2 regions of the Cytobacillus sp. FSL R7-0696 genome follow, and region 2 is predicted to be linked to the other one. Evidence: a T-box and tRNA genes for the amino acid it is inferred to sense, from the RefSeq annotation. Region 2 holds a T-box; the other holds one or more tRNA genes.

Region 1 (16,062 bases), 1.4 Mb from region 2:
GACTTACAGTTGTTATTTGATCAGCTGATACTATGGCACCTTTCATAAAATTAATACAATCATAATACTTTAATTGATCTTCACGATAATACTCAAACCCCAACCCAAACAAATCATGAATGGCATCTTTAGGGAAGACACCTTGAAAGTGTAGATTATGAATCGTAAAGACTGTTTTAATCAATTCATACCCACTTCTTTTTTGATAATGAACTCTTAATAAAAAAGGAATCATGCCTGTATGCCAATCATGGCAATGAATAATATCAGGATAATAGTCGAGCTGTGCCAGTGTTTCTAATACAGCTCTATTAAAATAAGCAAATCGCTCACCATCATCATCGTAACCATATAATTTTTCTCTCTTAAAATAGTATTCATTATCTACAAAATAAAAAGTAATATCATTTAACTCGAGCACTTCAATTCCACAATATTGATTGCGCCAGCCAACAGCGACTACGAATTCGGCTATCTTTTTTGTCTTATTCTTATATAAGGCAGGGATGTTCCCATACTTTGGTAATATTATTCTTACTTCCGTCCCTTGTTTCGTTAATTCCTTCGGTAACGAACCTGCGACATCTGCTAATCCACCTGATTTAAAAAAAGGGACACATTCTGAGACGGCAAATAATACTTTCACGAATTCATCAACGCTCCTTGAATTGACCCTTTTTTAACAACAAAAGGGACCGATTGTGTGCCTGTTAAGTAGGTTCCTTCTTCTACTTTCACATCTTTATCTAAAATAACAGAATCTAATACACACCCCTCTTGAATCTCACATTTCTGCATAATCACACAGTTTCTTACTATCGTATTTTTACCGACTTTTACACCCCTAGCAATAATACTATATTCTACTTTTCCTTCTATTTGGCAACCGTTGGCCACAATAGAATTCTTTACTTCACAACCATTTAGATATCTTGTTGGCGGTTCATCTTTTACTTTTGTATAGATTGGAAAATCTCTTAAAAATAAATTTCTCCAGACATCAGGGGTTAGTAGTTCCATGCTCGCTTGAAAATAAGATTGGACAGAATCGATAGTTACTGCCTCCCCCTTATATTCATAATGACAAATTGTGTAAGGCTGATGGATATCAGCCATAATATCACTTATGCATGTATAACCTGTTTGTCTGCGAGTTTGAATCATATCTATTAGAAGATCTTTTTTGACCAAATACATCTCTAAAGGTTGATTTAGCTGTTGAATTGACGTAATATCACAGCCAGATTGAATATGCCGCTGTAAAACTGGTGAGAAATCAATATTACAAACGGTATAGCAATTAGCAATTAATGCATAATCTTGTGAACTACGATAAAAATAATCAATGTTAGCAACAAAATGATTAAATGAACCAATCCCACTATTTGAACTATCAATCATCGGTGATGGGAAGAAGAAAAGACCATCTCTTTTTCTATCTAAATCCCAGTTCTTCCCCGATCCTAGATGATCCATCAAAGATCGGTATTGATATTTCGGAAAAATCGCCACACTCTCTATTCCTGAATTGACCATATTAGAGAGAATAAAATCTATTAGTCTATATCTTCCAGCAAAAGGAACAGCAGCTAAAGAACGATGAAGGGTTAACTCATCCAGTCCCTTATGATAAGTTGTCGCATCAATGACTCCTAATAAACGATTATTCAATCAATATCCCCCCAGTAAAAATCATACGGTTCTACATTTATGCAAAATGACAAATACTTTCTGGCGTGATTAACAATGCTTCACTTGTTTCTTTTCTTTCTTTAATTACTGTCCCATCTGGTATAACTATATTTGAAGGGACAATGACCTTTTCTAATATGACATTCTTACCAATCCTTGTATTTGGCATAACTACTGATTCTTTAATAACAGACCCTTTATCAATCGCTACACCTTGAAAGAGAACTGATTTGATTACCTCGCCTTCAATCGTACATCCTTCATTTACTAAAGATTGTTTGACCTTTGCTTGTGGAGAAATATATTGTGGAGGATGGTTAGGATTAACTGAGTAAATTCTCCAGTCTTGATCAAAAAGATTTAACTCACAATTTTCATCTAATAAATCCATATTAGCTTCCCATAGACTTTGAACTGTACCGACGTCTTTCCAATAACCATTAAAAGGATAGGCATAAAGTTTCTTATTTAACTTCAACATCTCAGGAATAATATCTTTTCCAAAATCATGGCTTGAGTCCTTATTTTGATTATCCTTTTGTAAAAACTCATTTAGTACTGACCATTTAAAGATATAAATGCCCATTGATGCTAAATTATTCTTTGCTTGCTCAGGTTTTTCTTCAAAATCTTCTATTCTCATATCTAAAGAAGTATTCATAATACCAAAACGATTTGTTTCATGCCACGGGACCTCTATAACAGAGATTGTCGCATCAGCTCCTTTACTAATATGGTAATCTAGCATTAAGTCATAGTTCATTTTGTAAATATGGTCACCTGATAAAATTAATACATATTCGGGGTTATGTTGCTCTAAATAATTGATATTTTGATAGATAGCACTTGCCGTACCTGTATACCATTTGACTTCAGAAGATTCACTGTAAGGGGGAAGTACTGTCACACCGCCATTTCTTCTATCCAAATCCCATGCGCTTCCTATGCCAATATATGAATTGAGTATTAGCGGTTGATATTGTGTTAGTACACCGACTGTATCGATACCTGAATTTGTACAATTACTAAGTGTAAAATCGATGATGCGGTATTTACCTCCAAAAGGGACAGCTGGTTTAGCAAGCTCCTTCGTCAAAGAATTAAGGCGGCTTCCTTTACCTCCAGCAAGCAGCATCGCTACACATTTCTTGTTAGCCATTTACAACATCACTCCTTTTTCTTTTTCTAACAGGACGTAAAACTGAAATACCGAATGGTGGTATCGTCATTTCGATGCTGTATGGTTTTCCATGGTAGGATTGTTTTTTTGTATTTAATACTCGTTTATTAATACAATGAGAGCCACCAAATTCATGATTATCACTATTAAACACTTCTCTATAACTCCCATTTTTAGGAACACCCATTCGAAAATTCATATATACTTGAGGGGAAAAGTTACATACAACAATTAATATTTCTTCTTCTTCTACTCCTTTACGAATAAATGAAAAAATGGATTGCTGATGGTTATTAGCATCAATCCACTCAAAACCTTCTGATCTGTGGTCCCATTCATATAATGATTTAGATCTCTTATATAACTTTATTAACTTCTTCACATAATGATTCGTTTTTGCATGCATTTCATACTGAAGTAAGTGCCAATCCAACTGTTCTTCATCTTTCCACTCGGCAAATTGTCCTAGCTCAAACCCCATAAATAACAGCTTTTTACCTGGATGTGTCATCATAAAACCTAAGAGCAAACGATATTGGGCAAATTTTTGCCAATAATCTCCTGGCATCTTGTCTAGCAGGGATTTCTTCCCATGGACAACCTCATCATGTGATAACGGTAAGAGAAAATTTTCGGAGTATGCATACATTAAAGAAAAAGTCATTTTATTATGGTGGTATTGTCGTTCACCTGGGGCTTTCTCCATATAAGATAATACATCATTCATCCACCCCATATTCCATTTATAACTGAAACCTAATCCGCCATAGTGAACAGGAGCCGTTACTTGGGGCCAATCAGTAGAATCCTCTGCCATCATCAAGATAGAGGGATCATAAGCAAACACAGCTTTATTTAATTTCTGTAAAAATTGAATACCAAATGGATTTTCCCTCTTCTCGTTATTAGGCCAAAAAATAATATTTGATACTGCATCAATTCTAAATCCATCGACATGGTATTTTTCCATCCAAAAAATAGCATTGGATATGAGGAAACTATGAACCTCTGTTTTACTTAAATTAAAATTAGCTGTACCCCAAACAAAATTTTCCCTATCAGCTTCTGTTTCGTATTCATAAACATATTCACCATCTAAACAATATAGCCCATGTTGATCTTTACAGAAATGTCCTGGTACCCAATCTAAAATAACACCAATATTATTTTGATGGCATTGATCGATAAAAAACATTAAATCTTTTGGTTCACCATATCTACTCGTAGCCGAATAATAGCCTGTTCCTTGATACCCCCATGAACGATCATAAGGGTGTTCAATTATAGGCATCAATTCAATATGTGTAAAACCATGCTCCTTTACGTAAGGAATGATTTCTTCTGCTAGTTCACTGTATGTCAATAAAAGGCCATTCCTCTTTTTCCATGTACCTAGATGCATCTCATATATCATCATAGGTTCTGAAAATGCTTTCCTTTGTTGTTTTTCCTTTTGCCAGCCTTGGTCCTTCCATTTGTAATCTTCTAAAGAATAGACAATCGAAGCAGTTCTGGGTCGTAATTCTGAACAAAAAGCAAAAGGATCAGCCTTTAAAAAAGTTTGTTCATCCTTGTTCTTAATTGCATATTTATAAATTTCTCCTGTTAAATCTCCATCTAGCTGAATTGTCCATATCCCCTCATTATTTACTTTTTCCAATGAAAAACCTTCGCCATTCCAATGATTAAAAGAGCCAACTAATGATATTGAGGAGGCATGTGGAGCATAGATAGTAAAGCAAGTAACCCAATTATCTCCTTCTTTATGACGGTGTGATCCAAACAGTTCGTATGCCTTAAATAAGCTTCCTTCATGAAACAAGTGCATTTCGAATTCAGTGGGGTATGCAGTTGTATTCATTCTAATTCATTCCACTCCTTGTATTACATTACTCTTTCTTAATTAATTCGTCTTAAGTATAAAAATCCCTTGTTAATTTTCAAATTATTTTGACATCTAATGACAGATAATATAACATCCAAAAGTGTTAGCCACATAAAAAAGAAGCTGTCAACTTATGTTGACAGCTTCTTTTTTATGACCCCTACGGGATTCGAACCCGTGTTACCGCCGTGAAAGGGCGGTGTCTTAACCGCTTGACCAAGGGGCCAACTGGCGGAGAAGGAGGGATTTGAACCCTCGCGCCGGTTGCCCGACCTACACCCTTAGCAGGGGCGCCTCTTCAGCCACTTGAGTACTTCTCCATATGGCTCCGCAGGTAGGATTCGAACCTACGACCGTTCGGTTAACAGCCGAATGCTCTACCACTGAGCTACTGCGGAATAATATAAATGGTGGGCCTAAATGGACTCGAACCATCGACCTCACGCTTATCAGGCGTGCGCTCTAACCAGCTGAGCTATAGGCCCCTATTTAAGCGGGTGAAGGGAATCGAACCCTCATCATCAGCTTGGAAGGCTGAGGTTTTACCACTAAACTACACCCGCAATGGGGCGGCTGATGGGAATCGAACCCACGAATGTCGGAACCACAATCCGATGCGTTAACCACTTCGCCACAACCGCCATAAAAAATGGCTCAGGACGGAATCGAACCGCCGACACAAGGATTTTCAGTCCTTTGCTCTACCGACTGAGCTACTGAGCCAAAATAATAAATATGTAAATGGCGGTCCGGACGGGACTCGAACCCGCGACCTCCTGCGTGACAGGCAGGCATTCTAACCAACTGAACTACCGGACCAGATTGCGGGGGCAGGATTTGAACCTGCGACCTTCGGGTTATGAGCCCGACGAGCTACCGGACTGCTCCACCCCGCGATAATAATATGAATGGCGGAGGAAGAGGGATTCGAACCCCCGCGGGCTTTAACACCCCTGTCGGTTTTCAAGACCGATCCCTTCAGCCAGACTTGGGTATTCCTCCGAATAATGGTGGACCTTGTAGGACTCGAACCTACGACCGGACGGTTATGAGCCGTCTGCTCTAACCAGCTGAGCTAAAGGTCCATCATTCTATCTATGGTAGCGGCGGAGGGGATCGAACCCCCGACCTCACGGGTATGAACCGTACGCTCTAGCCAGCTGAGCTACACCGCCATAGAATATATTGTATAAAATTAATTGGTGGAGCCTAGCGGGATCGAACCGCTGACCTCCTGCGTGCAAAGCAGGCGCTCTCCCAGCTGAGCTAAGGCCCCTAAAATAAATATGTATATCTAGTGGTCGGGAAGACAGGATTCGAACCTGCGACCCCTTGGTCCCAAACCAAGTGCTCTACCAAGCTGAGCTACTTCCCGAAACATAACGCGCCCGAGAGGAGTCGAACCCCTAACCTTTTGATCCGTAGTCAAACGCTCTATCCAATTGAGCTACGGGCGCTTAATTTTAAAAGAATGGTGCCGAGGACCGGAATCGAACCGGTACGGTAGTCACCTACCGCAGGATTTTAAGTCCTGTGCGTCTGCCAGTTCCGCCACCCCGGCACATATTGGAGCGGAAGACGGGATTCGAACCCGCGACCCTCACCTTGGCAAGGTGATGTTCTACCACTGAACTACTTCCGCAAATATTTAAAATGGTGCGGGTGAAGGGAGTCGAACCCCCACGCCTTGCGGCGCCAGATCCTAAGTCTGGTGCGTCTGCCAATTCCGCCACACCCGCATATTAAGATGATCAAATGGTGAGCCATGAAGGACTCGAACCTTCGACCCTCTGATTAAAAGTCAGATGCTCTACCAACTGAGCTAATGGCTCGTACAAAGCACGAGTGGTGCCGGCCAGAGGACTTGAACCCCCAACCTACTGATTACAAGTCAGTTGCTCTACCAATTGAGCTAGGCCGGCAAATACACACAAAAAATGGTGGAGGATGACGGGATCGAACCGCCGACCCTCTGCTTGTAAGGCAGATGCTCTCCCAGCTGAGCTAATCCTCCAATATGTATGCCCGGCAACGTCCTACTCTCACAAGGGGACAGCCCCTAACTACCATCGGCGCTGAGAAGCTTAACTTCCGTGTTCGGTATGGGAACGGGTGTGACCTTCTCGCTATCGCCACCGGACTTTTTAAAGACATTTATTATTATAACGTCTTTTATGAAAATTTCAAGAGAAATTTTAAATCATTCTCTGAAAACTAGGTAATGTTGAAGAAGATTATTTTGAGTAATCGCCTGAATGCGTGCTGACGTACTACATAAGTAGTGCTGTCTAGCTGCGGCGGCTTGGAGCCGCCCGCATTTCGTATTGTCTAGCTACAGCGCCTAGGTGCTCGAGGTCATAAGTCAAATCTGTCATGAGGTTAAAGAACAACCTCCTGTCAAATCTGCCTTATGCTTGTCGCACCTGTGCAAGGCGCTTTCGCTTTTCGTTTTTGGTTAAGTCCTCGATCGATTAGTATTAGTCAGCTGCATGTGTCGCCACACTTCCACCTCTAACCTATCAACCTGATCATCTTTCAGGGATCTTACTAGCTTGCGCTATGGGAAATCTCATCTCGAGGGGGGCTTCATGCTTAGATGCTTTCAGCACTTATCCCTTCCGCACATAGCTACCCAGCGATGCCTTTGGCAAGACAACTGGTACACCAGCGGTGCGTCCATCCCGGTCCTCTCGTACTAAGGACAGCTCCTCTCAAATTTCCTGCGCCCACGACGGATAGGGACCGAACTGTCTCACGACGTTCTGAACCCAGCTCGCGTACCGCTTTAATGGGCGAACAGCCCAACCCTTGGGACCGACTACAGCCCCAGGATGCGATGAGCCGACATCGAGGTGCCAAACCTCCCCGTCGATGTGGACTCTTGGGGGAGATAAGCCTGTTATCCCCGGGGTAGCTTTTATCCGTTGAGCGATGGCCCTTCCATGCGGAACCACCGGATCACTAAGCCCGACTTTCGTCCCTGCTCGACTTGTAGGTCTCGCAGTCAAGCTCCCTTGTGCCTTTACACTCTACGAATGATTTCCAACCATTCTGAGGGAACCTTTGGGCGCCTCCGTTACTCTTTAGGAGGCGACCGCCCCAGTCAAACTGCCCACCTGACACTGTCTCCCATCCCGATAAGGGATGTGGGTTAGAATTTCAATACAGCCAGGGTAGTATCCCACCGACGCCTCCACCGAAGCTAGCGCTCCGGCTTCTAAGGCTCCTACCTATCCTGTACAAGCTGTACCAAAATTCAATATCAGGCTACAGTAAAGCTCCACGGGGTCTTTCCGTCCTGTCGCGGGTAACCTGCATCTTCACAGGTACTATAATTTCACCGAGTCTCTCGTTGAGACAGTGCCCAGATCGTTACGCCTTTCGTGCGGGTCGGAACTTACCCGACAAGGAATTTCGCTACCTTAGGACCGTTATAGTTACGGCCGCCGTTTACTGGGGCTTCGATTCAAAGCTTCGCGTGAGCTAACCTCTCCTCTTAACCTTCCAGCACCGGGCAGGCGTCAGCCCCTATACTTCGCCTTGCGGCTTCGCAGAGACCTGTGTTTTTGCTAAACAGTCGCCTGGGCCTATTCACTGCGGCTCATCAAGGCTTTAACACCCTAATGAGCACCCCTTCTCCCGAAGTTACGGGGTCATTTTGCCGAGTTCCTTAACGAGAGTTCTCTCGCTCACCTTAGGATTCTCTCCTCGCCTACCTGTGTCGGTTTGCGGTACGGGCACCTTATTCCTCGCTAGAGGCTTTTCTTGGCAGTGTGGAATCAAGAACTTCGGTACTAAATTTCCCTCGCTATCACAGCTCAAGGTATATGACCATGGGATTTGCCTCATGGTCCCTCTAACTGCTTAGACGCACATCCAATCGTGCGCTTACCCTATCCTCCTGCGTCCCCCCATCACTCAAACAGAATACGGTGGTACAGGAATATCAACCTGTTGTCCATCGCCTACGCTTTTCAGCCTCGGCTTAGGTCCCGACTAACCCTGAGCGGACGAGCCTTCCTCAGGAAACCTTAGGCATTCGGTGGATGGGATTCTCACCCATCTTTCGCTACTCATACCGGCATTCTCACTTCTAAGCGCTCCACCAGTCCTTACGGTCTAGCTTCAACGCCCTTAGAACGCTCTCCTACCACTGAACATCAACGATGTTCAATCCACAGCTTCGGTGATACGTTTAGCCCCGGTACATTTTCGGCGCGGAGTCACTCGACCAGTGAGCTATTACGCACTCTTTAAATGGTGGCTGCTTCTAAGCCAACATCCTGGTTGTCTAAGCAACTCCACATCCTTTTCCACTTAACGTATACTTTGGGACCTTAGCTGGTGGTCTGGGCTGTTTCCCTCTTGACTACGGATCTTATCACTCGCAGTCTGACTCCCATGGATAAATCTTTGGCATTCGGAGTTTGTCTGAATTCGGTAACCCGATGAGGGCCCCTAGTCCAAACAGTGCTCTACCTCCAAGATTCTTACGCATGAGGCTAGCCCTAAAGCTATTTCGGAGAGAACCAGCTATCTCCAAGTTCGATTGGAATTTCTCCGCTACCCACACCTCATCCCCGCACTTTTCAACGTACGTGGGTTCGGGCCTCCATCCAGTGTTACCTGGACTTCACCCTGGACATGGGTAGATCACCTGGTTTCGGGTCTACGACCACATACTCATTCGCCCTATTCAGACTCGCTTTCGCTACGGCTCCGTCTGTCCAACTTAACCTCGCATGTAATCGTAACTCGCCGGTTCATTCTACAAAAGGCACGCTATCACCCATTAACGGGCTCTAACTACTTGTAGGCACACGGTTTCAGGATCTCTTTCACTCCCCTTCCGGGGTGCTTTTCACCTTTCCCTCACGGTACTGGTTCACTATCGGTCACTAGGGAGTATTTAGCCTTGGGAGATGGTCCTCCCTGCTTCCGACGGGATTTCTCGTGTCCCGCCGTACTCAGGATCCACTCTGGAGGGAACGAAGTTTCAACTACAGGGCTTTTACCTCCTATGGCGGGCCTTTCCAGACCTCTTCGTCTATCTCGTTCCTTTGTAACTCCGTATAGAATGTCCTACAACCCCAAGAGGCAAGCCTCTTGGTTTGGGCTAATCCCGTTTCGCTCGCCGCTACTCAGGGAATCGCGTTTGCTTTCTCTTCCTCCGGGTACTTAGATGTTTCAGTTCCCCGGGTCTGCCTTCCATACCCTATGTATTCAGGTATGGATCCTATCCCATAACGGATAGGGGGTTTCCCCATTCGGAAATCTCCGGATCAAAGCTTACTTACAGCTCCCCGAAGCATATCGGTGTTAGTCCCGTCCTTCATCGGCTCCTAGTGCCAAGGCATTCACCGTGCGCCCTTATTAACTTAACCATTGTTCGGCTTGCGATAAGCTACGCATTTCGGCGTCAGCTCACTCGTCAACATCCTCATGTGCACAAGACGCACACTCCGGTGTTTCCTCGCTCGCTTCCTTGAACTGCTTGCTTCTCACAACCCTCACGGTTGTGTGTTTTAAAAAAAGTTTAGTATCTTTACTCTATTACTATTAAATAGAGAGAAAATAACTAAGGTGGCGATTACTCGGTAATCTTCTTCATTACATTATCTAGTTTTCAAAGAACGATTGATGAATAGTAAGCTTTGGTATTCTCGTCAGCTTACGCTTCCTTGAATCCTTCGCTATTTTCACCTTATTTTGAGAGATTATACTCTCAAAACTGAACGAACAGTCTAACATCAAGTAAATTCCGTATATTCCTTAGAAAGGAGGTGATCCAGCCGCACCTTCCGATACGGCTACCTTGTTACGACTTCACCCCAATCATCTGTCCCACCTTAGGCGGCTGGCTCCAAAAGGTTACCCCACCGACTTCGGGTGTTACAAACTCTCGTGGTGTGACGGGCGGTGTGTACAAGGCCCGGGAACGTATTCACCGCGGCATGCTGATCCGCGATTACTAGCGATTCCGGCTTCATGTAGGCGAGTTGCAGCCTACAATCCGAACTGAGAATGGTTTTATGGGATTGGCTAAACCTCGCGGTCTTGCAGCCCTTTGTACCATCCATTGTAGCACGTGTGTAGCCCAGGTCATAAGGGGCATGATGATTTGACGTCATCCCCACCTTCCTCCGGTTTGTCACCGGCAGTCACCTTAGAGTGCCCAACTGAATGCTGGCAACTAAGATCAAGGGTTGCGCTCGTTGCGGGACTTAACCCAACATCTCACGACACGAGCTGACGACAACCATGCACCACCTGTCACTCTGTCCCCCGAAGGGGAAAGTCCTATCTCTAGGATTGTCAGAGGATGTCAAGACCTGGTAAGGTTCTTCGCGTTGCTTCGAATTAAACCACATGCTCCACCGCTTGTGCGGGCCCCCGTCAATTCCTTTGAGTTTCAACCTTGCGGTCGTACTCCCCAGGCGGAGTGCTTAATGCGTTTGCTGCAGCACTAAAGGGCGGAAACCCTCTAACACTTAGCACTCATCGTTTACGGCGTGGACTACCAGGGTATCTAATCCTGTTTGCTCCCCACGCTTTCGCGCCTCAGCGTCAGTTACAGACCAGAAAGTCGCCTTCGCCACTGGTGTTCCTCCAAATCTCTACGCATTTCACCGCTACACTTGGAATTCCACTTTCCTCTTCTGCACTCAAGTTCCCCAGTTTCCAATGACCCTCCACGGTTGAGCCGTGGGCTTTCACATCAGACTTAAGGAACCGCCTGCGCGCGCTTTACGCCCAATAATTCCGGACAACGCTTGCCACCTACGTATTACCGCGGCTGCTGGCACGTAGTTAGCCGTGGCTTTCTGGTTAGGTACCGTCAAGGTACCGGCAGTTACTCCGGTACTTGTTCTTCCCTAACAACAGAGTTTTACGATCCGAAAACCTTCATCACTCACGCGGCGTTGCTCCGTCAGACTTTCGTCCATTGCGGAAGATTCCCTACTGCTGCCTCCCGTAGGAGTCTGGGCCGTGTCTCAGTCCCAGTGTGGCCGATCACCCTCTCAGGTCGGCTACGCATCGTCGCCTTGGTGAGCCGTTACCTCACCAACTAGCTAATGCGCCGCGGGCCCATCTGTAAGTGATAGCAGAACCATCTTTCAATCTAATTATATGTATAAATAGATATTATCCGGTATTAGCCCCGGTTTCCCGGAGTTATCCCAGTCTTACAGGCAGGTTGCCCACGTGTTACTCACCCGTCCGCCGCTAATCTTTGGGAGCAAGCTCCCTCAGATTCGCTCGACTTGCATGTATTAGGCACGCCGCCAGCGTTCGTCCTGAGCCAGGATCAAACTCTCCAATAAAGTGTTTGATTAGCTCGTTTGCACCTATGGTGCTTTGTTGCTGATAAATCAGCTTTTTTAGAATTACGCTTGACGTTTTACGTTCGTTCAGTTTTCAAAGAACAATCTCGTTCGCTTCAAAAGCGACTTTATTATCATAACATCCCGTCTACATCACGTCAACCATTTTTTTAAATAATTCAAGTGATTAAATTAGTAAATTTTTCTTTTATCGGGAACAAAAATAACTATATCATGATTAAAAAGTGTTTGCAATATAATTTTTAAAGTTTTATTCAAGTTTTTCATATTTTTATTAAGTATGGTAGCTATCATATAGTTAAGCGTTTCCATTTATTGATAATCACAAGAAACTATTGATTATCTTTGCTTTACTTATATAGATACTCTTCGATTATTCTTCCCTTCTTCTAAGCGCCGTCTTAACTCAATAAGTAATCCCTCTTTCTCTTCATACTTATCATAGATAGTTGTCATAAAGTTGAAAATGGGTCATATAATCTACTAATCTCATTCTATTATATATGAAAGGTGTGAATAGAGCTGGAAGATGTAGCACTATACGTATCAGTAATTATGGCCCTTTTTTTATTTTCATTCGCTTATGTGGAAGGTATTCGCATCGCTAATTCACCAGGTAAAGTATATGGAGGAACTTTCATCTTCACCGTAACAGCAGCATTTATTTTTAGTAGATTATCCTATTTATTTATATAATAAAGGTGAGCTCATTCTTGGCTCACCTTTTGCTTCATTTCTTAATACTTGAACTTCAATATGCCTATAGTCGTTTCTTTCTTGTCCTTCTTTCATCTATTAAAAAGAAAGATAGCCCTACTATAACAAATAGCCCACCCAAAATTTGTGTCCAAGCTATTCTTTCTTGTAGTACAAAATAAGCTAAAATGGCTGCACCCACAGGTTCAAACAAAGTCGCCATCGAAATAACAGAAGTACTTAAATACTTTACAGACCAATTAAATAATGTATGGCCTAATAATGTTGGAAAAAGTGCTAAGAGAATTAAAAAAATCCAGTCATTTACTTGATAAGGATACAAAGGTTGTTTGTTAAGCATGACATAGATAAAAAGTGTCAATGTACTAATACTGTATACAATAAATGTATAAGTAATGAGCGATACTCTTTGACGGACGGTCTGCCCAAACAGTAAATAACCTGTTACTAGCCCACAGGCGATAAGTGCTAACAAATCTCCATAGAGCGCCCTTTCACTTAGTAGAAAATCACCCCAGCTAATAATGATACAACCGCCTATCGCAGTTATAGTTGACAAAATGGATTTCCAAGAAGTTTTTTCTTTAAAGAAGAGATAAGTACCTATAAATGCAAAAATCGGTTGTAAGGCAACTAACACAGTCGAGCTAGCAACCGATGTGTATTGAAGAGACTCAAACCATAAAATAAAATGGAAAGCTAAAAAAATACCCGCAATGATAGAAAACAGCCAATCCTTGATTGTAATATGACGAATTTCATGGACATATTTTAAAAGAAAGATTGGCATCATAAGCACGACTGAAAAAAGGAGACGATAAAAAGCAATAATACCAGGGGGAGCTGAAATCAACTTTACAAAAATGGCTGAAGTTGAAACTGAAACAACACCTATAGCTAATACAAAAAACGGATTCATCTTCACTACCCCATGCTATCACCTTGTCTCTATATATTGTTATTTAGGTATAGACTATTTTACACCTTAAACCTATAGTAAAGGTATCTAATTTAAAATTTATTAAATGATAAAGCAGGCGATAATATGTACGGATTAGAAATGGATGTCCTAATAAAGTTAGGGATTTCAGCTGTGCTTGGTCTTATTATAGGACTAGAAAGAGAACTAAAACGTAAACCAGTTGGCTTAAAAACAAGCCTAGTCATTTCAATCGTTAGCTGCCTTCTCACTATTGTGTCAATAGAATCAGCATACATATTTCCAGGTAATGACGATATTAATATTACAATGGATCCTTTACGTTTAGCAGCTCAAATTGTATCAGGAATTGGCTTTCTTGGCGCAGGGGTCATATTAAGGAGAGGGAATGATAGTATCTCCGGCCTCACAACAGCCGCCTTAATTTGGGGCGCAGCCGGGATTGGTATCGCTGTTGGAGCTGGATATTACATGGAGGCTGTTGCAGGCGTCGTATTACTTATTATTTCAGTTGAAGTTGTTCCCTACTTATTAGGGCTTATTGGCCCAAGACAACTACGAGAAAAAGAGATTACGATGAAAATGGCAGTTGAAACGAAGGAACAGATCACGACTATTATTCATACCATTAAAGAGCAGCAAGCGGCTATTCGCAGGATGAGAATTAAAGATACTGAAGAGGGCTACCCACAAGTTTATTTAACTATTGCAGTTGATTATCGTAAAAAAACAACTGACTTTTATCATACAATTTCTCAAGTGCCAGGAGTAAAGTCGATGGAAATAGAAAGCTTGCACTAATTTTTTTATTTTTGACTATTGAAAAATATTCATTCTCTCGCTATAATTTCTATATATCTAGCGGGGGATTAGCTCAGCTGGGAGAGCGCATCGCTGGCAGCGATGAGGTCAGGGGTTCGAGCCCCCTATTCTCCATACCAAGAAGCCTTGATTTATCAGGGCTTCTTTTATTTTTCCCTATTTATGATTTATCCCCTAAGTTCCCTTTGCCGTCATTTTGCCGTCAAAATTCATTTTTTTATATTTTTTTATGTTTTAAATGACACTTTCTACCTGCTTAAGTACATTCAAAATTAATTCCTTATTATTCAACAAACGGGGCATTTAACGGAATAAGGTATATCAATAGAAAGTTGGTAATGGATGGTGAAATGAAATATAATTGAGTATATTAAGCTGGTCGTCCACACTCAAGAGGCATATATACTTAAAAAGTCTAGGAGTGATAGATGATGAATCCCAAAATTGATATTGTAACAATTCCTGTTGAGAATTTAGATCTGTCAACAGGATTTTACAGAGAAGTATTCGCTCTTCCAGAAGATAAAATTTCATCGGGTGAAGATCACGTTGCTTTCTTTCTAGAAGGAGAAATGTCTTTAGTTTTGTATGAGCGTTCAGGGTTCGCTCAGATGACTGAACAGCATGAAGATAATCTAAACGCTTCTAGCGTTATTTTCAGTCACACTGCTAAAGATACTAAGGAGGTTAATTCCATTCTTTCACGTGCATTAAGAGCTGGCGGCACGGTTACGAAAGAAGGTACCGCAGATGATTGGGGATATACAGGCCTTTTCAAAGACACAAATGGATATACTTGGGAAATAATATCTTGGCTCGAAACGGATGATACGTACACTATAGAAGTAAACAGAGAATATAAGCATAAACCAGAAATTCTATTTGATGCTTGGACATCCCCTCAAATACTTAAGGACTTATTCGGGCTTACAGAAATTGATATGGATGTTCGTGTTGGGGGAAGCTTTCGTTTGGCTACAAATCAAGATAAGGAGTTACCTGGAATGCATACTGAATCTGGAGAGTATAAGGTTATTGAACCATATAAACGCATTGAAAAAAGCTGGAATTATGAAGGACCAATGTCACCAGACAAAACGCTAAACTCAGAAATTATATTAGAGTTTAATGAGACTCAACCAAATGTTACAAAAGTCGTTTTGCGTGAAATAAGCTCCTTTCTTTCTAATGTTGATAAAAGGAATCAAGCCAGAGATAAATGGACACATGCATTAATTGAGATTGATGCTCTCCTCGAGTAAATAATATCGTGTTATCAATCTTCCATTAAACCAGCTAATAGTAGGTAGCTGCTTATTCAAGATCGAGCGCGATTGTGGAGTAATCGTCCCTTTTCTTATATAACTAACGTGGGCTTTAGTGAAATAACCTCATATAAAATTCAAAAGCCCCCTCTTATTTAAAGTGTACCCTTTGTAAAGGACATTTTGAAAAAGCCTAGGCAACTTGTTGAAGCTGC
Region 2 (16,062 bases):
ACGCTTTCGGTAATTGCCTAACCCCCTCCAAATACGCAAGCATGCGACGATCATCATTGATAGGATAAGAGAATCGAAGGTGATTAGCCACTTCTTGAGCTAACGCACGAAACAATTCGCATGTGGTCATAACTGCTTCCCACATATTTTCCTCATCTCCATCACTATAAGTTTTTCTGTACATCTCCCAATAGGAAGGAGGGAGATAACACTTATAATATTTTCCTAACTTACCAGTAGAAATACGAAAATCATATTGAATACCGATCCACCAATCGACCATTTTGTTTAATGCGTCTCTTATGTCAGAGTTAAACATTGCTTGAGCATATGGCCATTCATCTCGCCAAATACCTTTCGCCACATTTTGTAGACACCACCAGAAGTTATTTGTATAAGCATCATATTCACCTTCACTCGGTGTTTGCACGTGGTAATCGACATCTGTCGGAGGAGGAATAATGGGCAAGTACTCACCTTTATCTAATAAAGGAACAGTCAGTTTATCTTCCCCATATTCTTTTCGCATCACTTCCTTCGTTTGAAAGCGAAGATCGATGCGATTGCCGTCTGTAAATAGCATCAGAAAACCATAACTCTTGAAGTCTTGCACTATTTCTTTACCAAAATCATTTTTATCTGGTTCTTGCTTCATAATCAACTCGCCGAATGATGCGATCCAATTTTGATTTTTAATAAAAGGCTCGGTATCTTCAACGACATAAACAATATCATAATCTTGAAACTGGTCTCTTGGGACATTTATATTTGTTCTGGAACCGTTCATATAGACGGCAAAAATCCTTTCTTCGTTTTTTGCAAAGTCTATAATCGTCGCCATCATTTCTGTTTCAGACCTCATCACTTCACCACCCAAGTATTGGTTCTTTGTTTGCTAAGTAAAGTCCTGCTTCCGGCGATTATTCGGCAAGTGATTGTGCTTGTAATCTCGTTAATTCTTTTTCAATGTTCTCTACATCAATGCGCGCAAACAATGGTTCAACTGGTGCAGTGAGTGTCACACCATTCAAAACAACCTCTTGCCATCTCCGCTCTTGGACATTGAGTAATTCAAATACCTTTTCACTTGAAAACGGTAAAAAAGGAGAAAGTAATTGCGCGAGGTTGGCAAGAAGATAAACACAATTAGCTAACGTTTTTTCACAAGTCCCTTGATCCTCATGCCATTGTTGCCATGGCTTTTGCTCATCAAAATATTTATTAGATTTTCGCACATAGGCGAATATATTCTCTAGGGCTTGCTTCATGCTTCCTTGTTCGATGAGGTTTCCAACTTCTTGATATAAGCAGTTTATTTCTCCTTTTATCTTTTCATCAATATCCGACGTTGTAATGACACCGGCAAATGATTTTTCAATAAATTTCAACGTACGATTCACAAAATTCCCATATGCACCAAGCAATTCGCTATTATGGCTATAGATAAACTCTTTCCAAGAAAAATCGGCATCGCGATTTTCCGGTGCATTAATCGTAAGAAAGTAGCGTATCGAATCTGGTTCATATCTTTCTAAGAAATCAGGCACCCAAACAGCCCAATTTTTACTCGTCGATAACTTCTTTTTTTCTAAAGTAACATATTCGTTGGAAATCACCCTTGTCGGCAATGCCGCAATTCCTATTCCTTGTAAAATGGCGGGCCAAATGACCGTGTGGAACGGGATATTATCTTTTCCGTGCACATAATACGAGGTTGTTTCACTTGACCAAAAATGATGATCATCCTGATTGTTTTCTTCGGCCCACTTTTTACTTGCCGAATAATAGCCTGAAACCGCCTCAATCCATACATACACCTTTTTATCTTCATAACCAGAAACAGGGACACTGACACCGATTGGTAAATCTCGAGAAATAGCTCTGTCGTGCAAGCCTTCACCTAAATACCTCTTCGTTAAATGCAATGCATTCTCTCTCCATAAATGTTGCACTTCAGCCCTTTGTGTATATTTCTCCAAATCAGCTTGTAAGTCACTTAGTGCAAAATATAAAAATGTTCTGTCTCCCTTGTCGTCGGTGTGTGACCACAAATTTTACAGCTGCGTTCATGAAGTTCAAGGGGCTCTAAAATGGTTGCACAATGATCACATTGATCACCTCTGGCAGGTTCATTGCAAACTGGACATAATCCTTCCACATAGCGGTCTGGCAAGAACTGCTGACAATGCTCACAATAGGTTTGCTCTACCTTTCGCTTGTAGATCAAGCCTTTTTCTAAAAGCGCTAAAAATATTTCTTGTACTACATGATGGTGATGAGCTGTATCTGTTCTTGTATAAATATCATAAGAAAAACCTAATTGTGTAAAGCAATCAACAAACTCTTTGTGATAGTGATCTGCTATCGCCTGCGGCTCTACCCCCGCCTGTCTTGCTTTCACAGTAATCGGTGTACCATTACAATCACTGCCTGAAGCATATAGCACTTTTTCTCCTTTTAAACGATAATATCTTGCCAAAATGTCTCCAGGTAGCAAACTTGAAACATGACCGAGATGCAAAGATCCATTTGCATAAGCCCACGCCCCACCAATAAAAATACTCATCTTCTATTCCCCCTAAATTATTAGCTGATTGATTGAGACACGACTGCAAACAAAAAACCTCGCCCCATAGCTATTGCTAGCTAAGGGCGAGGTTTACACCACGCGTTACCACCTTATTTTACAAATAGGTTACCCTACTTGCCTCATCAAGTACGCCAGTCCCAATCGGCCTTTATACTGTGACATTGATAACGAGTGCCAAAACTCGGCGTAGCCTACTTATACTAATAAACAAGTATGTTCAGTACACAGCTCAGAGACCATTTTTCGAATGATTGCTTTTTGCTTCTTCTCAGCTACCGAAGCTCTCTGCTTAAAAAACGACACATTCTACTTTTTCTCTTCATTGCTTTTGAAGTAAAAATATATAAGGGTAATTTTAATCAACTGGGTTTTGAAAGTCAATGGGAGAAGTGAAAGGCAAATGTGTTTTGCTCGGCTTTCTTGACGGAATTTCTAGTTGAATGACTTGCTAATGCTTTTTGCTCGGCTTTCGTGACGGATTTTCTGACTGAATGACTCGCTAATGCTTTTTGCTCGGCTTTCGTGACGGATTTACTGTCTGAATGACTTGCTAATGCTTTTTGCTCGGCTCTCGTGGGGGATTTTCTAGTTGAATGACTTGCTAATGCTTTTTGCTCGGCTCTCGTGGGGGATTTTCTAGTTGAATGACTTGCTAATGCTTTTTGCTCGGCTTTCGTGACAGATTTTCTGTCTGAATGACTCGCTAATGCTTTTTGCTCGGCCTTCGTGACGGATTTTCTGACTGAATGACTTGCTAATGCTATTTGCTCGGCTTTCGTGACGGATTTTCTGTCTGAATGACTCGCTAATGCTATTTGTTCAGCTTTCATGGCGGGTTTTCTGACTGAATGACTTGCTAATGCTTTTTGCTCGGCTTTCGTGGCGGATTTTCTAGTTGAATGACTTGCTAATGCTTTTTGCTCGGCTCTCGTGGGGGATTTTCTAGTTGAATGACTTGCTAATGCTTTTTGCTCGGCTTTCGTGACGGATTTACTGTCTGAATGACTCGCTAATGCTTTTTGCTCGGCTTTCGTGACAGATTTACTGTCTGAATGACTCGCTAATGCTTTTTGCTCGGCTCTCGTGGGGGATTTTCTAGTTGAATGACTTGCTAATGCTTTTTGCTCGGCCTTCGTGACGGATTTTCTGACTGAATGACTTGCTAATGCTTTTTGCTCGGCTTTCGTGACGGGTTTTCTGACTGACTGACTCGCTAATGCTATTTACTCGGCTTTCATGACGGGTTTTCTGACTGACTGACTCGCTAATGCTTCCTTGTTTTACTTTTACAATTGCTAGTTGTGTATTTCGGCCCAATCACGGGTCTTTATCTATTTCTCGGTGGCACGGAAAAACAATATTTGCCGACGATTTATCTCTCGATTACCAATGAAAGGCCTGGGCTCATCGGGCAGGCACGCGGCTTCATCTACCACTCACCATGGATTATTCTTTTCCCTCTCATAGCTTACTTATTACTACTATTGGCCTTTTATCTCGTCTCGTCAGGTTAAATAACCAGGCAAATAAAAATTGGCGGAGGGTGACTCATTATGATTTTTGGGTATATAGAAGGGTAAAGAAATAGGAGGGGAATCACCATGACCATTGAATCCATCATCATTGGCGTTATTCTTATATTCATCCAGCTTTTTGCACTAAAGATTGTTAAGTGGCTACCAATGAGAGAACAAAAAATACTGTCGCTATCCGGCGGTGTCGCGATCGCTTATGTATTTGTATATATTCTCCCTTCCATGCATGAAGAACAAGACAAGTTAGGTGGCACACTAGCGATCGATTCCGAACTATACTTCTTGGGGTTGATCGGATTAATTGTTTACTATAGTGTGTATAAATTCGCAAAATCTACAAAAGCGCAAAAAATGAACCAAAACGCCGCCTATTTTGTGCAAGCAACTTTTTTCGCTATCTATACATTTATGGTTTCTTATATTGTATTCTCATCTGATGTTCACTCTGGTGAAGCTTTATTTTATGGATTAGCCATCGGTCTTCACTTTATCGGCATATCCTATCATATTGGAAAAGGTAACGAAGATGTTCACCATCAGTACGGACGCTTTCTATTTGCGATAGCTACGCTTATAGGGGCACTTGCCGGATCAATGGGCCCTACTTCAGGGTTATTCGTCCACTCCATCATCGCTTTCAGTTCAGGCGCAATGATCTTTAATGTCATCAGTAAAGAGTTACCGGAGGAAGACTATGCCCATCTGCCCACTTTCTTATTGGCTTCCCTTTTGTACTCATTGATTCTCTTTACTCTTAAAACCGTCTTTAATTGGTAAATAAAACGAGATAACCCAATTTAAATGACATGAGCAAATTCCCAGAAACTTTTGTTCATGTCTTTTTTATGGAGTTGTACTCAGCTCTTCCTAGTTACTTTTTCTGTAAAGAATAGCACTAGTAAGAATCATAAAGACTGTACCAATCATTAATAAACCGTTTGGGATCCAATACAATTCACTCGGTAAAGTACTAAATAATATGATAGACAGCACGATTAAAGGTATCATGCCTAAAATATACAGACGGATGATTGGATTTTGCCACTTTATATTAAACTGATTCAACTAATTGTCCCCCCTTTATGCTAGCTAGTAACCATCCCCCCACAACCCTTTCAAAAAGAATTCCGCCTTCGCTCCCCAAATGTTGATGACATACACTTGATCAAAATAGACCATTACACCAATAATAATCAAAATGAAACCACCAATTTTCATCAAATGGCTCGAATATTTATGAAAGAATCGCACCTTCTCAATAGCAAAACCTAGTAAGATAAACGGTATAGAAAATCCTAACGAATAAGCCGTAATATGGATAAAAGTTTGTTCTGGTGGTTGAGCCAAACTAGCGTAAATAATAGCACCTAAGATGGGGCCAATACATGGGGTCCAAGCTGCAGCAAAAATGACGCCTACTAAGTATGAATTCAAACAAGTTCCTGCTTGTTTATATTTGAAGAGGCGTATCTCCTTCATAAAAAGTTTCGGCTGAAAAAGTCCCATTAGAAATATCCCCATCATAACAAGGAAAATCCCACCAAACATGCGAATGAGATCATTATATTCTCTAAAAAACTCCCCGAGAAAGCTCGCAGAAAAGCCCAATACATAGTTTAAAGATGCTAATCCGAAACAAAACGCAACCGCATGAAGGATTACCTTCGACTGTGCACCACGCTTTTGTTTCAGGTCATTTACCGATACCCCGGTAATATAAGAGATAAAAGTCGGATATAACGGTAGCGTACACGGAGAGAAAAATGCCAATAGCCCGCCTAATAATGCTAAGGTTACTGTCATATTCATTATATCCATCACTAGGTATCCTCCTGATCCATTTAAGTAAGTGTTTTCAGTATCTTACAAGTAATTCTAACCACTTATGATGTGGCATATGTAATTGAATCGCCGTTTGTAGCCATTTCTTTTCTTCAGAAGATAGGAAATCGACGAATCGAAGAAAGTCCTCTTGATCTTTCGCTCTCGTATCTTTCGCTTTATATAACAACACCACTTCGGGGCTCAAATATGGAATATCTTCTATGTGTACGGACTTCATTTTTTCAAATGAATAACGAATACGCTCATCTCTTCTAAAGATCCAATCGTTATGTTGGATTTCATTTAACAATACTTCTAAAGAAGTACCATCTATCACATTCTGGCAATGAATTTCATGAATCGGTCGCTGTAAATTTTCCCCTTCCCAAGTAACTAGTTCACCATTCACCACCTTCTGAAACCTCCATTGTTTAAGGTGATTTTTTACATGCGCTTGATCCTGACGAAATACAGCGATTTCAATATCTTTATGTTCTCTAGTCTTTTGACCGATATGCAAATCAATCGCCCAACCACCCGCAATAAACCACGGTTTATCAAATCCCGACATGAGTTCCTTTATTCTATGACAAAGTTGGAACTCCGTCATAATTTCAACCCCATACATAAAGCTCCTGCTACCGGATTGTACGTATATGGCGGAATTTCATAAAACTGGTTAAGAGAATAATTTCTTGAAACGACCAAATCATCTACTCCTTTCTTCAACAACCAACCATCATTGATATTTACTACTCGTATTTAGTCGCCGAAATGATGATCATCATGGGTCTTCTCATTTCATTCTTCATTTCCTCTGTATGCATCATATGTTCTGGTGGCTTTGGTTCCACTATTCTTGTGATTTGAAAACCTTGCTTTAGTAAGCCATCAAGATAAGTAGTCAAAGTTTTATGGTATTTCGTTACTTTTTCTCCCAAAAAGGTTGTTTGTCTTTCTCCTTCAAAGAAATAATGGTCAACAGGAAAATGAGAAACCTCTTGCTGTGCATCATAGAACCAATCTTGACTACCTTGTGCTGTAAAAATAGGATGTTCTACAGAAAAAATAAATTGTCCTCCTTTTACCAATCCCTTATGAACATTATTAGCCACTTCTTCAAAGTTAGGTACATAGTGAAGGGCAAGTGAACTTACTATCAAATCATAATGCCTCTCTTCTATTTGCATATCCTCTATCGTGGATCGAATATATGTAACATTTTCATAGTCTTTTGACATTGTTTTTGCTTTCGAGATCATTTTTTCAGAAATGTCTACTCCCACAACTGATTTAGCTCCATGCTCTGCCGCGAATCGGCAATGCCAACCGAAACCACAACCTAAATCTAAGACGGTTTTATCCTGAAAGGTTGGCAGCATACCTTTTAATGTTTGCCATTCTCCAGCTCCTTCCAGGCCTTTTACCGATCGTGTCATTTGACTATATTTTTCAAAAAAGGATGCTTGATCATATATATTCTCCTTCATAACGAACCTCCTTATATAATATTGAACTTCTTTAACGCCTCACTTATCCCTCCTTCACTCGCCCTGGAGGTCACATAATCGGCAGCAGTCTTTACGCCTTGGCTACCATTACCCATCGCAATTCCTAGCCCAACAAGTTTCACCATATCAATGTCATTGTCGCCATCACCAAAAGCAATTGCTTCATGGGGGTACACATTGAAATAGGCTAATACTTCTTTTATTGCTACATACTTAGATACCTCTTTTTCAACTACATTTAAGATATAAGGGTGCCACCTCTTAAAGATTAAATAAGGAAACGTTTGCCGATAAATATCTACTACTCTATCATTCGCAAATAAACATAATAGATAGACCTCTTCCTCAAGAATAGCAGGCTGTGTACTCGGATAATCAGCAAGAGATAAAGTCTCATTAAGTGCTGTAAGAATAGCTTCTTCTTTAACACCATTCATATAAAGGGATTCAGTATAAAAAGATAAACCATGTTTCATTTTTTCTGCAAAGTTCATCACGTCTATTAATCTCTCTTTATTAAATGGAATCTTATGTATGACCGTCTGTTGATGCTTGGCATATCCTCCGTTAGCTGTTATAAATGTCTCTATCCCTATTTCCCGCAACTCTTCACACATGGATAATGGCCTACCAGTAGCCGCAACAACGTGTATACCTTTCTCCATCAGTTTTCTAATCGCTACCTTAGTTGTTGGTGGTATACTCCCATCTTTTTCACTCGTTATCGTACCATCCACATCAAAGAATACCACTTTATAAGTCATCTTCTCTCAACCTCTTTATGATGATAAAAATAGGGTCCATACCGCGGGTTTTCATGCGTTCTTATATATGTCCAAGTAAAATCAACATCTACCACATAGATATCACTTTCTCTCTCTAAATCAAGCGCCTTGAGTGATGTTACCCGATCAATGATATACGCACTATCCTCCATCTCGTAAAAAATATAACAAGACATATTTTTCATTTGTTCTAACTTACCTCTAGCCTGTTCTCCTTTAAGACAAGTGACTGTCTCATAACTAAAAACATGCCATAAATATCCACAAATTTTTCCTCTTTCATATAAATAGATCTCTTCTTTTTCACGCTCATTCAAGTGACTAGCAAATGACTGCTCCCAGCGATATTGTAAATAAGTACCCCATTTCGGTATCTCGGTTACTTTTACTCCCCGATCTCGCAATCTTGTTACTAAATCCACTACTCCCTCACTTCCTATCCGCCAACAAGAAAACCTCACCGGTATTGGCATCAACCCCATACAAACTATCAATCATTGCACTTAAAATATATTTTCGTGTATCAAAGTCATACACATAACAAGGTTTTAACACAATGAATTCCTTGATTTTTTCATAGGCTTCTTCTTTTGATAGGACAACCTCTTCCGGTCCATCATACGATTTAAATTGATCACTTAATAACTGGTTGTCTATATAATTAATCACCTCGAGCGAACAGGGATCGATAAAGACTTTCAGTTTCCGCTGGAAAACAAACGAGTTTTTCTTACTTCCTTTTAAATTTGCGTGAATATAACCAATATCGCGATTGAAAGAAGTTAATAACCATTCCCCTGAATACTCTGGGTATACTTGTCTTAAAAACGTTTGAACGACGTCAATATAAGCAGTTACTTCACTTTCATTAATCGGTTCAGTATCAGCACTAGGTTCATTCGTGAATGCCTGTTTTGCTGAGATATCTTCTATCCATTCCATTTCTTTTCTAGCAAAGGGTGTTTGTAACGGCTCTGTCCAATTCAATACTTCCTGCACTTCTACCTGCCCAATCCCAGTCGCAAAACCTTCATAAGGAATCGTTTTAGAAAGATCATTGGTTACATAAATTTCCTCTATGCCATAAATAGCGTGGATTTTTTCCTCTTCAAAGGAAGGATCATGTATCAACCTGATTTGCGCCAGTGCGTTTTTTTCCACTTGCTCAACGGTCAATGTATATTCCTCTTCTTCCACCCATTCATCCGTTGGAAAATAACCATGAATGCTATAAAAAATCAAATCCCCATCTCTATTTACTTTCAGTTCAATATAACCAGACGGGGAAATGTCCATCCCTTTATAAGATCCTTTAAAAGAATACTCCTCCTCATTATGTGAATCCAGTTGAAAATGCCTACCATATATCAAATTCGTTTCCGCTTCTATCCATTTGATAATGCTTTCTACATCCCGCTGTTGAAAGACAACACCATGCTCTGCATATGTTGCCCCTTCCACAAAAATCGCGGATTCTACCTTATTTGTTTGCAAATCGATCGTAATTACTGCCGTTCCCTCAGGATTTAAATTTTCCTCAACAATATCTGCCTCTTTAGGAAACCACTCCATACAAAATTGGTAAACTGTTTCATTGAACAGTGTTACGCGGCGACTGTAACTACTACGACATAAATCATAATGAGCTAAGCCGAACTTTAATCTGGTCCATTCTATTATTTTTTGTTCTTGTTCGTTTATAATCATTTCTTAACCATCTCCTTTAACACATTTGTCATGTCGCCTGTGGTCAAATACGTCTCCCCATCATTAACCATATACATGAGAATACTAGGATCATCTTGTTCTCCTACCCATAAATGAATGGCATGAGTAGGTAAACCCTTTTTATACTCAACCATTACATCATAATCTGGCAGTCTTTCATTTAATACTGTTGGCTCTTTTACAGCTGTTAAAATGACTTTTTCCACTGTTTTTATGTCTGCATCTTCTTTGATAGAAAAAAGGATGGTTTCATTTATTTCACCCACGCCTTTTGATGGTGAAAAATGAATAGCTTTAATTGGCTCGTCCAATAACACCATCGGCTCTCCCTTTTCACAACCGATGAGAACGAATACGTTTAAAACGATAGCGAGGTATATGATTTTCATACTTACTCCTTCATACACATAAATGGAAATATATGCTTATTATCATACAATGGAACAAAAAAAAGAGCCACACTTCATGTGACCCTTTACATAATAAAAATAATGATAAATCCTAATAAAACAAGCAGTATCGTACCAAGTAATGCCGCATAAAAAATCTGCAGGCCCATTTTCTTAAAAGCGGAGAGTTCTACATTTAACCCTAAGCCCGCCATTGCCATTGCTAATAATAAATATGATCCACTAATAAGCCATTGAACAAGTTCAGTCGGCAACCACCCCAACGTATTGATGGCACTCATCGCGAGAAAACCGAAAATAAACCAAGGAATCGGTAACTTGTTCTTTGTTGCGCTCTCTTGACTTTCCCGCTTCTTCATATAATAGCCGATAAGAATAGCCACTGGTACAAGTAAAATGACTCTTGTTAGTTTAACGATAATGGCGATATTCTCTGCCTCCACACCACCAACAGAAGAAGCAGCAACAACGTGCGCAATCTCATGCAGGGTGCCTCCAGTTAACATACCATATTGGTAATCGGTTATTGGTAAAATCGGATAAAGAAATGTATAAAGTAACGTGAATAGCGTACCAAGCACAGCAATCACACCGACACTGACAGCAGTCACACTTTCCTTCGCTCTGACAACAGATGCAATCGCCACAATCGCAGCCGCACCACAAATCGCCGTACCACATGCCGTTAATAAACTTAATGTCTTATCCACACGAAGCATCCTAGCGAAGCTATAAACTGCTAGGAGGGTGACACATAATAAGAATGCCGCATAAAGAAAAGTACTTACACCTGCATGAGCTAAATCGGATAAATTAAGGCGCAAACCTAACAAGATAATGCCTAGTCTTAATAATTTTTTACTAGAAAAATCAACACCGACTTTATATGAACGGTTCCAACCAATCGTATGAGACCAAATTATACCTAGCAAAATGGCTAAAACGAGCTGACCGATAATCGTCAGGTAAGGTAGTTTGGCGAGAAGCCCAGCCACAATTGCAATAATCAATGTCGTTCCTATTCCAAAATAAAAGGAGCCTGTTCTCAAAGATGACTTTAAATCCATTGCTGCCTCCCCTTTCTCTATTACAGTATAGTTTTGTCCTTTTTATTTTGGAAATAAATATATATAATAATACTTATTCATTTTATTAATAAATGGGGTGGTTTTATAATGCATATGGAGGAACTTGAGACGTTTCTTGTCCTCGCACGCGAGAAAAATTTTACAAAAACAGCTAAACAAAGGGCATTATCTCAACCAACCGTTAGTGTCCATATAAAAAACCTGGAAAATGAATTTGCGACCTCACTCATTCAGCGCACAACAAAAAAAGTCCACTTAACAGCAGAAGGGGAACTTTTTTACAATCAAGGCTTAAAAATATGGGATGTGTATGAACAGCTTAAAGAAACATTATATAAGAAAAAACAAGTCGCCTCAGGTCTCATACGAATCGGAGCTAGCTTTACAATTGGTGAATACATTTTGCCGAGCGTTATCGCACAATTACAAGCAACACATGAGCAATTATCCTTCCATGTGACGATTGGTAATACAGATCAGGTGATTAATAGTGTGAGGCGGTTAGAAGTAGATATCGGTTTAGTGGAAGGGCAAACCTATGCAAGAGAGGTGGTCCAAACACCCTTTGCAGAAGATCGTTTAGTGATTGTCTGTTCACCTGCCTATGAAGGAAATTTTCATTCGATAAATGATTTGCATGATCAAGAATGGATTATCCGTGAAGAAGGTTCGGGGACAAGGCAATCATTTGACCACCTGATCGAATCTCATCAAATGAGAGTCAAATCCACCTTCATCATCAGCTCTACCCAAGGAATAAAAAGTAGCGTAAAAAGTGGACTAGGACTCGCCTTACTATCCGAGGCAACCATACAAGAGGAATTAACATACGGTCTATTGAAGATTGTACCGATAGAAGGCCTTTATGCAAAACGAGCCTTTTCTTATATCCTGACCAAAGGAACAAACCTTAATCGCAATACGCAATTATTAGTCGATACGTTGAAATATGGTACTGAAGCTTAGTATTTAAACAAACGTTTGATTAAATGGGATGAATGGAACAAGTGACAGGTTCTATTCGTTCCTTTTTCTACTCGACCAAACCACCTATTTTTAAGCATTGTCCATTTTAAGGTGATAGTTATTTCAATATATAAGTAAACTTCTGAACTCCACCTAACATTGTAATGATAGTATGAGCTATCAACAAAAAAATAGTTTGTTATTCGTATAAATCCCTTCATTTCCAATACTAAATGTATATTACTCTCCCTTCATTGTCATATTTAAATATAATATTGCTGGCATCCGCTAGTATATGTGTAAGAAAAGAGCAAGAATAATGAAAAGATCTTTAGGTTTTCTTGTTATTATTTGTGAGGGAGGGTCAAGCTTTGAAAAAAGTGAATCTAATCATGGATACCATTGATTATATCGAAGCTCATCTATCAGAGAAAATGAACCTAGCACTTGTTGCACATGCCTTGCATTATTCGAAGTATTATCTGCATAGGGTATTTTCGCAAACAGTAGGTATGACTATTCATGATTATGTACAGCGAAGAAAGTTAACTGAGGCAGCAAGGATGCTTGTATTCTCCGATAAGTCTATTCTAGAAATCGCATTGATTGCTGGTTACGAGAGTCAGCAAGCATTTACCACTATATTTAAAGCAATGTATAAGAAATCACCCCTTCAATACCGTGAGGAAAAAGACTATTATCCATTACAGTTACGATTCCAATTTAATCATGAATGGACTCAGACGAGTAACAATAAAGAATTAGAGAACTTAAGAATAATTAAAGAAGCTACCAAGGATAATGTACCATCTTGGATGGCTTTTGTAAGCCTCGTAATTGATGGCTTTCCTCACTTGCAAGAAGCAGAGCATAGAAAGGTACTTCAAACATACATTGCTGACAGACGTGCCTTCATCATGATAGAAAATGGATTAATCATTGGAAATATGTTGATTTCCCACATAAATGGGGGAATTGATTTCCTGGGGGTTCATCCTTTATATGATAAACCAGAGATTATACATCTTTTTATAAAGATGACCGATTTGGCAAATTACGAAAAAGTCCACATCACGTCTTTTAGAAAAGGAGATAAAGCTGACCTAGGCTACCGAAATGCATTAATTCAACTAGGTTTTAGAGAAGCAGAACTTCTGACTGAATTTGGTTATCCTACTCAGGAAATGGTTTTATACCAACAAGGAGAGATACATGATTAAGCCAGTTACACTTTATTTATGAAAACTTAAGTATAAGAAAGGAGTGCTATAATGACATCTGATATATTCCAGGAAGAAAGTATACGATTAAAAGAAATGATTAGTCATTTGGAAGAAGAAAAAGATTACATCAATCATAAAATTAATAACCACGATGAAGATTATCATGATTTAAAGCATTATTTATCTGAGTTTACTGCTGATCCGATGGAAATGTACCAAAATTATCGGTCTATGACTAATATTGATAAAACAATTGACTTTTATTATAGTCAATTAAATAAAATAAAAAAGCTTTTAGAAGCACCTTATTTTGGCCGTATCGATTTTAAATTTGAGGATGGCGATGAGGTAGAAGAATTTTATATTGGAAAGTTTAACTTAACTGATCGAGATAACGATATATTAATTTATGATTGGCGAGCACCGATATCGAGTATGTATTATGAATATGAACTTGGACAAGCATCTTATGAAGCACAGGTTGGTATGATACATGGGGAAATCAGCCGAAAGAGACAGTATAAAATTATGAATAAGCGATTACAGTATGCATTAGAGAGCTCAATGACTATCCAAGATGATGTCCTTCAAAAAGAATTGAGTACAACGTCTGATGATCGAATGAAAACAATTATATCAACCATACAGAAAGAACAAAATAAGATTGTACGAAATGAATCTGCTCATACTCTCGTCATTCAAGGGGTTGCTGGTTCAGGGAAATCAGCCATTGCTCTTCATCGCATTGCCTATTTGCTTTACAAGCACAAAGAAAAGTTATCGTCTGATCAGATCACAATCATATCACCGAATAAAATATTTGCTGATTTTATAGCAAATGTTTTGCCGGAATTGGGTGAAGACCCAGTTCATGAACAGACATTTGATGATATTGCCACAGCACTTCTTCCAAAGAATATAAAAGCTGAATCTTTATACGAACAAACCAAAAGGATCATAGAAGAACCTCATTCTAAGTATACGCTTCGAGTAAAACTAAAATCTTCATTAGCTTTTTTTAAGCAATTGAGTAATTATATAAAGAATATTGATTCAAACATCTTTCAACCAGATGAAAATATGCATTTTGGAGAAACTATCATAACAAAGGAATACCTTATATCAAGATTTCAAAGTTATAATAAACTCCCTGTAAAACAACGGTTGGATGAATTATCCAATGATGTCTTAGACATTATAAAGGCGAGTAAGGCAGCAGAAATTAAAAAAATCCCTTCAAAAATTGAATTAAAAAAGCGACTTAGCAGCTATTTAAAATTTAGTGATGCCCAATCTATTTATATACACTTTTTTAACGTGATCAATAATTGTGATGCATTAAATTGGAGTAAAGAAAGACTAGAATATCAAGATGTCTTTCCATATATATATTGTATCTACTATTTTGAGGGTATCCAGTCTTTTGACTTAGTTAAGCATTTAGTTATTGATGAAATGCAAGATTACAGTCCCGTTCATTACGCTGTGATAAATAAATTATTTAGGTGTAAGAAAACAATCTTAGGTGATTTTGGTCAAATGTTGAATCCTTTTAGTTTAAATTCCGATAAATCATTCAGTAACATATTTGATAGCATGGAATTTGTAGAATTGATAAAAAGCTATCGATCGTCTTATGAAATTATCGAGTTTGCGAAGCAATTTATGCCGGATTACTCCATCGAAGCAATTGATCGCCATGGAGAAAAACCAGAAATTATAGCGTATACAAACCAGCATTCTTTGATTGTTGAATTACAAAGATTGATCAGCCAGTTCCAAAATAACTCGTTTAATCGTTTAGGTATCTGTAAAAGCGAAGCACAAGTAAATCAATTATATGATGAACTAAAACAGTTTTTTACACTTAATAAACTAAGTGATACCAGTGAAACATTTGAGCAAGGGATAACCGTAACAACAATCCAATTAGCTAAAGGATTGGAATTTGATGAGGTAATCATTCCTTTTGCAAATGCTGATATATATAAGTCGAAATTTGACAAAGGCTTATTGTATATCGCAGTAACTAGAGCGATGCATAAGTTGACTGTACTGCACAAGAAAAACGAATTAACTCCTTTAATGAAAGACGTGTAAAAACTACCCCATTCTAAAAAAGATTGGGGTTTTCTCTTTTTATCAATCAATTGTCACTATTCTCCCCCTTTAGCAACTAACTAGAAGAAATTCCCTTTATTTAAAGAAATAAAGTAACTATCAACCAACCAGAGCAGACTAATATAAAAACTATAACTATGTGTAAAGAAACTATCTAGAGGAAATAACTTAGTTATTACCGTTTTGTTTTACTTGATATTACTCTATATGCTTTATAGAATATTAATCAGATTAATGAAGGAGGATTTTTGTTTGAATAACTTATGTTTAAGTCTGGTTCA

The links. The T-box of region 2 lies ahead of metG (methionine--tRNA ligase). A T-box ahead of a tRNA ligase gene usually reads a tRNA of that ligase, here a tRNA-Met.
Region 1: it encodes a tRNA-Met, which carries the amino acid that the T-box ahead of metG (methionine--tRNA ligase) is inferred to sense. The anticodon was not compared.

The regions. Positions count from the first base shown of each region.
Region 1 is NZ_JBBOWA010000001.1:2,761,636-2,777,697, reverse strand. Features, by position in the region: gene glgA (glycogen synthase GlgA) at 1-646, opposite strand, end outside; gene MKX29_RS14535 (sugar phosphate nucleotidyltransferase) at 643-1,671, opposite strand; gene MKX29_RS14530 (glucose-1-phosphate adenylyltransferase) at 1,709-2,851, opposite strand; gene glgB (1,4-alpha-glucan branching enzyme) at 2,844-4,733, opposite strand; tRNA gene MKX29_RS14520 (tRNA-Glu) at 4,912-4,983, opposite strand; tRNA gene MKX29_RS14515 (tRNA-Ser) at 4,987-5,077, opposite strand; tRNA gene MKX29_RS14510 (tRNA-Asn) at 5,081-5,155, opposite strand; tRNA gene MKX29_RS14505 (tRNA-Ile) at 5,166-5,242, opposite strand; tRNA gene MKX29_RS14500 (tRNA-Gly) at 5,250-5,320, opposite strand; tRNA gene MKX29_RS14495 (tRNA-His) at 5,323-5,398, opposite strand; tRNA gene MKX29_RS14490 (tRNA-Phe) at 5,408-5,480, opposite strand; tRNA gene MKX29_RS14485 (tRNA-Asp) at 5,500-5,576, opposite strand; tRNA gene MKX29_RS14480 (tRNA-Met) at 5,580-5,653, opposite strand; tRNA gene MKX29_RS14475 (tRNA-Ser) at 5,667-5,759, opposite strand; tRNA gene MKX29_RS14470 (tRNA-Ile) at 5,766-5,842, opposite strand; tRNA gene MKX29_RS14465 (tRNA-Met) at 5,856-5,932, opposite strand; tRNA gene MKX29_RS14460 (tRNA-Ala) at 5,958-6,033, opposite strand; tRNA gene MKX29_RS14455 (tRNA-Pro) at 6,056-6,132, opposite strand; tRNA gene MKX29_RS14450 (tRNA-Arg) at 6,141-6,214, opposite strand; tRNA gene MKX29_RS14445 (tRNA-Leu) at 6,230-6,318, opposite strand; tRNA gene MKX29_RS14440 (tRNA-Gly) at 6,325-6,399, opposite strand; tRNA gene MKX29_RS14435 (tRNA-Leu) at 6,412-6,496, opposite strand; tRNA gene MKX29_RS14430 (tRNA-Lys) at 6,514-6,589, opposite strand; tRNA gene MKX29_RS14425 (tRNA-Thr) at 6,604-6,679, opposite strand; tRNA gene MKX29_RS14420 (tRNA-Val) at 6,696-6,771, opposite strand; rRNA gene rrf (5S ribosomal RNA) at 6,781-6,897, opposite strand; rRNA gene MKX29_RS14410 (23S ribosomal RNA) at 7,209-10,141, opposite strand; rRNA gene MKX29_RS14405 (16S ribosomal RNA) at 10,534-12,082, opposite strand; gene MKX29_RS14400 (DMT family transporter) at 12,864-13,739, opposite strand; gene MKX29_RS14395 (MgtC/SapB family protein) at 13,866-14,561, shown strand; tRNA gene MKX29_RS14390 (tRNA-Ala) at 14,624-14,696, shown strand; gene MKX29_RS14385 (SRPBCC domain-containing protein) at 15,014-15,844, shown strand; one part of gene MKX29_RS14380 (IS3 family transposase) at 16,041-16,062, opposite strand, start outside.
Region 2 is NZ_JBBOWA010000001.1:1,352,518-1,368,579, forward strand. Features, by position in the region: gene MKX29_RS07085 (aminoglycoside 6-adenylyltransferase) at 1-862, opposite strand, end outside; partial or broken gene metG (methionine--tRNA ligase) at 921-2,566, opposite strand; T-box leader at 2,646-2,922, opposite strand; gene MKX29_RS07095 (hypothetical protein) at 2,968-3,420, opposite strand; gene MKX29_RS07100 (hypothetical protein) at 4,192-4,902, shown strand; gene MKX29_RS07105 (hypothetical protein) at 4,993-5,190, opposite strand; gene MKX29_RS07110 (cytochrome c biogenesis CcdA family protein) at 5,215-5,943, opposite strand; gene MKX29_RS07115 (nucleotidyltransferase domain-containing protein) at 5,981-6,559, opposite strand; gene MKX29_RS07120 (class I SAM-dependent methyltransferase) at 6,702-7,439, opposite strand; gene MKX29_RS07125 (Cof-type HAD-IIB family hydrolase) at 7,451-8,224, opposite strand; gene MKX29_RS07130 (DUF4275 family protein) at 8,221-8,667, opposite strand; gene MKX29_RS07135 (hypothetical protein) at 8,675-9,952, opposite strand; gene MKX29_RS07140 (hypothetical protein) at 9,949-10,362, opposite strand; gene MKX29_RS07145 (YeiH family protein) at 10,449-11,450, opposite strand; gene MKX29_RS07150 (LysR family transcriptional regulator) at 11,559-12,437, shown strand; gene MKX29_RS07155 (AraC family transcriptional regulator) at 12,818-13,657, shown strand; gene MKX29_RS07160 (HelD family protein) at 13,709-15,760, shown strand.